Linked DNA regions of Zobellia alginiliquefaciens. The protein of the gene in region 2 interacts with the protein of the main gene of each other region in a pairwise test. Links are inferred from orthologs where the notes say so. Each region holds a gene or a part of one and is shown on either strand. Other genes may lie near its edges. The genes, in order: P0077_RS07775 and P0077_RS05030.

What was found.
Region 1: the proteins of P0077_RS05030 (region 2) and P0077_RS07775 interact in binary tests that used the Escherichia coli proteins (3 or more experiments, as listed by UniProt). The link is inferred for Zobellia alginiliquefaciens from one-to-one orthologs.

Annotation. Positions count from the first base shown.
Region 1 is NZ_CP119758.1:1,826,132-1,829,295, reverse strand. The notes cover bases 332-3,156. They hold P0077_RS07775 (methionine aminotransferase), read right to left. Parts: upstream 2,411-3,156; coding sequence 1,253-2,410; downstream 332-1,252. Other genes in these bases: P0077_RS07770 (ThuA domain-containing protein), read left to right, coding at 2,523-3,156; P0077_RS07780 (3-oxoacid CoA-transferase subunit B), read left to right, coding at 332-888. Also shown: P0077_RS07785 (four helix bundle protein), read left to right, coding at 1-188; more of P0077_RS07780, read left to right, coding at 235-331; more of P0077_RS07770, read left to right, coding at 3,157-3,164. UniProt on the Escherichia coli protein: Shows aminotransferase activity with methionine and histidine as substrates, and to a lesser extent also with phenylalanine.
Region 2 is NZ_CP119758.1:1,188,734-1,192,057, forward strand. The notes cover bases 83-3,067. They hold P0077_RS05030 (cytochrome c oxidase subunit I), read right to left. Parts: upstream 2,498-3,067; coding sequence 668-2,497; downstream 83-667. Other genes in these bases: P0077_RS05025 (GIN domain-containing protein), read right to left, coding at 83-512; P0077_RS05035 (cytochrome c oxidase subunit II), read right to left, coding at 2,570-3,067. In the rest of the region: more of P0077_RS05025, read right to left, coding at 1-82; more of P0077_RS05035, read right to left, coding at 3,068-3,324. UniProt on the Escherichia coli protein: Cytochrome bo(3) ubiquinol oxidase is the terminal enzyme in the aerobic respiratory chain of E.coli that predominates when cells are grown at high aeration.

The DNA.
Region 1 (3,164 bases), 640 kb from region 2 along the record:
CTGAGAGTAGGGCGGATTTTATACATAAAATGAAAATAGCTCTTAAGGAACTAGAGGAAACCAAATATTGGTTGATATTATGTGAAAGAGCTACCACATATCCTTTTAAACAGGATTTAAAAACTGATATAAATGAACTAGCTTTAATTATGTACAAAATTGTGAGTACGAGCAAAAAGAATAAATAAAAGCGACATTGGTAAATTTTCTCATTTTTTAATTGATAGATTAATTATGTTAGATAAAAACGGAATCGCAAAGCGAATTGCAAAAGAGGTTAGAGACGGTTATTATGTTAATCTAGGAATCGGTATTCCTACTTTGGTGGCCAACTTTGTGAGAGATGATATAAATGTAGAGTTTCAGAGTGAAAACGGCGTTTTGGGCATGGGGCCTTTTCCTTTTGAAGGGGAGGAGGATGCAGACATTATAAATGCTGGAAAGCAAACCATTACGACCCTTAATGGTGCTTCTTTCTTTGACTCGGCTACCAGTTTCGGAATGATTCGAGGTCAACATGTGGACCTTACTATTTTGGGTGCTATGGAAGTTGCTGAAAATGGTGATATCGCCAACTGGAAAATTCCGGGAAAAATGGTCAAAGGTATGGGTGGCGCCATGGATTTGGTGGCTTCTGCCGAAAATATTATCGTAGCCATGATGCATACCAATCGTGCAGGAGAATCTAAACTTTTAAAGAAATGTAGCTTACCGCTTACGGGGGTCGGCTGCGTAACGAAGATTGTAACTAATCTTGCTGTAATTGAGGTAACTTCAAAAGGTTTTAAATTGCTGGAGCGCGCTCCAGATGTTTCGGTTGAAGAAATTGAAAAAGCAACAGAGGGTACGCTAATCATTGAAGGTGAGATTCCTGAAATGAATTTGTAAGTAAAATTACCTCTCGATTTAATCGGGATGTACCCGGAATTCTACCGATTTGTTATTTCACAACAAAAACATACTACTTCACAACAAGTTTTTTTTAGCTAGGACCTTAGGCCGTATTTTTATGGTGTTATTAATCGAAAGTCGCATCCCAAATCCGATTTTACCTAAACTTACGACCTATGGAAGCCCAAATTAACCAAACACCAGAAGAGATTCAAGTGTACAAAAATGATTTTTTCAGCGGAATTGTCATGCTGACCAGAAAATTATTTATGCTGTAAAGCATTTTGAAAAAAATTAAAAAAAAGTGGCTCACCCAAAGGCCGCTTTTTTTTATGCCTTTTTTTAAGGTTTTGCATCAGATTTAAAACGACTGAAGAATGTCAATAGCTTGTTTCAATGTTTCATTTTTCTTTGCAAAACAAAATCGTAAAACTCCGTCTTGGCGGTTATTCACATTAAAAGAAGATATGGGTATGCTTGCCAATTTGTACTCTGTAATCAATCGCTTTGCTAAATCTTCATCACTCTCCTCTGTAATTTTACTATAGTCCAACAGCTGAAAATAAGTTCCCTCAGAGGGTTTAAATTTAAACTTGGAGCCTTTTAATCCTTCTAAAAATAAATCTCTTTTTTCTTGATAGAAAGAAGGTAGGCTTAGATAGTTTTCCTCTTTCCATAAATAGTCCGTCATGGCGCGTTGCATAGGGTGGTCAACACAAAACACAGCAAACTGATGTGTTTTTCTAAATTCACGCATCAAAACTTCGGGAGCGGCACAATAACCTATTTTCCATCCGGTTACGTGAAAAGTTTTTCCAAAAGAGGCACAAACAAAGCTACGCTGTGCTAAATCATCAAACCTAGAAGCACTTTGATGTGCATTTCCATCAAAAATAATATGCTCATATACCTCGTCGCTAACCACAATGCAGTTGGTAGGCTTTAGAATTTCCTGAAGCTGCAGCATATCCTCTTTAGAGAAAATCCGCCCGCTTGGGTTATGGGGCGTATTAACGATTACCATTCGGGTTTTCTCTGAAATTTTAGTCTTGAACGCTTGCCAATCGGGTTTGTAACCATCAGCGTCCAATTGTACATAAATGGGAATTCCGCCATTGAGTTCAATTGCGGGCTCGTAGCAATCATAGGCAGGTTTGAATACGATCACCTCGTCACCTTTGTTTACAAACGCGGTAATAGCTGTAAAAATAGCCTGTGTTGCCCCGACGGTGACAGTAATTTCAGTTTCGGGGTTATAGATTCTATTATGAAGTATTTCAATTTTTTGTGAAATAATTTCCCTGAGGCGGTAATATCCTTGCATTGGAGCATATTGGTTATGACCGTTTTGCATGGCGTTTGTAACCAGATTCCTTAATTTACGGTCTATCTCAAAATTTGGAAAACCCTGAGATAAATCTATGGCGTTATGCTGGCGGGCCAAATTGCCAACAGTAGTAAAAATTGTAGTCTTCGCATTCGGAAGTTTTGATGCAAATTTCAGGTGAGAAGAAGCCATTTTACGTGATTCGGTTAAGATTTCAATTTACAACATTAATAGGCATATACTTTTTCTTTTTTAAATAAACTTAGCTACAATCTCTTATATTTATGCATCCAAAATATGTAATATGTGTAATTTTCGAACCTTAGTTTTTATACTTTCCGTAGTTTTTGTTTCTAATACGGCTATTTCTCAATCATCTCCATCAAAAAAAATGAAAGCGCTTATTGTGGACGGCCAGAACAATCACGAGCAATGGCCTAAAATCACATATATGTTAAAAACCGAAATGGAGAATACCGGTCTATTTACGGTTGAGGTGGCTCGTTCGGAATATACATGGAAGGGAGATAAATACATTTCAGAATTTCCAATAGCCGGTGTTCAGGAAACGGAGGCAAAAGAAAAGCCGGAACATGACCCCAATTATAGTCCCAAGTTTTCAAAGTACGATGTGGTCATCTGTAATTTTGGATGGAATGCTGCTCCATGGCCTGAGGAAACACAAAAGAAATTTGAGAAATACATCAAAAAAGGAGGTGGACTAGTTGTTTTTCACGCGGCCGATAATTCCTTCCCTAAATGGGAAGCTTATAACGAAATGATTGGTTTAGGAGGTTGGGGAGACCGAACCGAAAAAGATGGTCCGTATGTGTATTACAATAATGACGGCAAACTTATTCGTGATGATAGTCCTGGGAGTGCCGGTGCACATGGCCCACAGAGCGAATATCAAATTCAGATAAGAGAAGAGCACCCAATTACAAAG
Region 2 (3,324 bases):
CTATCTTTTAAAACCAGATTAATCTCTTGGCCTTTCAGATTAAACTCCCCAGAACTGTTTCCTTCCATATTGATATTGAAAATCTCAGCATCTGCATTTAAGTCCAACTTAGCAGATTCGTGTAAATCTACATGTAGGTCTTTTGCATTAACAACTCCATCCATTGCAATCTCACCATCGTACATGGTAATGGATTCCAAATAAATATAGTTTACAATTATCTCCAATTTCTTTTTACGAGTAATGTTGTAATAAGAGCTTATCTGCAAAACACTATCTTGAACTCTAAATCTTAGAACGTCTATAAGATTATCATCTGCAGTGATAGAAACACCCTCTTCAGATGAATCGTGTAATTTTATTTCAAGGTCATCACGTAATTCTATTCCGTGAAAAGGGGGTAATTCTTGGTATACATCTATGACTGCCTTATTCCCTTTAATCTTAGGTTTTCTCTGTGAAAATGCTTGAAAAGTGAACAATAAAACAAATAGAAAAACAAAATTTTTCATATGATAGCGTCTTTAATACTAGGGGGTTAGTGTCCTATTTTATAGTTTACAAAGGTATCCCATATTATTCTTATCAAATAAGAATGTTAAAAAAGAATCAAAAAAAATGCCTAACTATAGCAGTTAGGCATTTTTATTTGAGTTAGTCCAGTAAATTAATGCTGAAGTTCTTCTTCATCTTTTTGTAGAGGAACTGTTTGAGGCACGAAATCTTGACCAGGAATAATATACTCGTCATTCTCGTCTACTTTACTATAATCATAAGCCCAACGGTGAACTTCAGGAATTGGACCAGGCCAATTTCCATGAATATGTTCCTGTGGAGTTGTCCACTCCAAAGTTGTGGCTTTCCAAGGGTTTTTAGGCCCAACCTTACCGTAGAAAATACTTCTTACAAAGTTGAATACAAATATAAGTTGTGCACTTGCCGTGATGATCGCAAATACGGTCATCAAAACTTGAATATCCGTTAATTCGTCAAACATTGGGAATGCCGTGTTTTCATAGTATCTTCTAGGAACACCTGCCATACCCACAAAGTGCATAGGGAAGAATATACCGTACGAACCTACTGCAGTAATCCAGAAATGGACATACCCTAAGTTCTTGTTCATCATCTTGCCTTCAAACATAGTTGGGAACCAATGATAAATACCTGCGAACATTCCATAAAGTGCAGAGATACCCATTACCAAGTGGAAGTGAGCAATTACAAAATAGGTATCATGAACGTTAATATCCAACGTACTATCTCCTAATACAATACCGGTAAGACCACCAGTAATAAAAGTAGACACCATACCTATTGAGTATAGCATTGCCGGGTTCAATTGTAGATTACCCTTCCAAAGAGTCGTAATCCAGTTAAACGCTTTTACGGCAGATGGTATTGCGATTAATAATGTTGTAAATGTAAATACGGAACCTAAGAACGGGTTCATACCAGAAATAAACATATGGTGCCCCCAAACAATGGTGGATAGGAAAGCAATTGCCAATATAGAAGCAATCATAGCACGATAACCGAAGATAGGTTTTCTAGCATTCACTGCCATTACCTCCGAAACGATACCCATTGCTGGTAAGATTACAATATATACCTCTGGGTGACCTAAGAACCAAAATAAGTGCTCATATAACACTGGAGATCCACCTTGGTAATGTAAAACTTCACCTTGTATAAATATATCCGACAAAAAGAAAGAAGTACCAAAACTTCTATCCATTATTAATAACAACGCCGCAGACAATAATACTGGGAAGGATATTATACCAATGATAGCCGTTACGAAAAATGCCCAAATCGTTAAAGGTAATCTTGTCATAGACATCCCTTTTGTACGAAGGTTGATTACAGTCACCACATAGTTCAAAGACCCCATAAGTGATGAAGCAATGAAAATTGCCATAGATACCAACCATAAGGTCATACCCATACCTGAACCCGGTTGTGCCATTGGTAGTGCACTTAGGGGAGGATATATTGTCCATCCCGCCGCTGCTGGACCTGCTTCTAAAAATAACGAAGCTAACATAATTACACACGAAATAAAGAACAACCAGAACGATAGCATGTTCATAAAACCGGATGCCATATCACGTGCACCAATTTGAAGCGGTATCAACAGGTTACTAAACGTACCACTCAACCCCTGTGTCAATACAAAGAAAACCATTAGGGTTCCGTGAATGGTTACCAAAGCCAAGTACACATCTGCATCCATAACACCATCAGGTGCCCATTTGCCCAATAAGGCCTCAAAAACCGAAAAAGATTCTCCTGGCCAAGCCAATTGCATACGAAACATAAGGGACATTAAAATACCCAACGCTCCCATAACGAATACACCAGTAATTAAATACTGCTTAGAGATCATCTTATGATCTTGACTAAATATATACTTAGTTACAAAGGTTTGTTTGTGGTGATGTTCGTGATCGTCATGTCCATGATCATCAACCTGTGCATTTGCAGTAACAGACATATTTGCTATTCTTTAATTTTAAATTTTCTTTTAAGCTCTCCTCAACTATCTATCAATACTACCTTTTTGGTATTAGTGACTTGCTGTTGCGGTTTCTATATTCTTGAATTCATCAGTAGAGGCCTGACCCATTACATTCTGTCCAAATGTTTTTTGTTCAGCCACCCAAGCATCATACTCCTCTTGAGTTTCTACAATAATCTTCATTTGCATGTTGTAGTGAGACTTTCCACAAATTTTGTTACAAAGCAGTATGTAATCAAACTCCCATGGATCTGAATTCTCTTCTCCATTGGCAGCTCTCTCCGATCTAATTGCATTTGTACGTTTTACTTTATCGGCCACATCAGGATTCTGACGCATTTCTTCCGTAGTATAAATTGGTGTAAAAGAGAACTCGGTAATCATTCCGGGAACACAGTTCATCTGAGCTCTAAAATGTGGCATATATGCCGAGTGCAATACGTCTTGTGAACGCATTTTAAAGTTAACCTTTCTCCCTACCGGCAAGTGCAACTCCTTTACAATAATATCATCGGCAGCGTACGTATCCGATTCATCCAAACCAAGAACGTTAGCTTTATTTATATCGATCATTCTAACATTAGCCTTACCCAGAACGTTGTCCTCACCACCGTATCTGGCCGTCCAGCTAAACTGCTGTGCATATAATTCAACTATTAACGGATCATCTTCATCGTTAACATCCATAATGGTTGTCCACGTATATAATCCCCAAAGGATAAGTCCAGACAAAACAATTACCGGAATAATAGTCCAGATAAACTCCAAACGATCACTATCAGCAAAGAAAAGCGCTCTCTTGC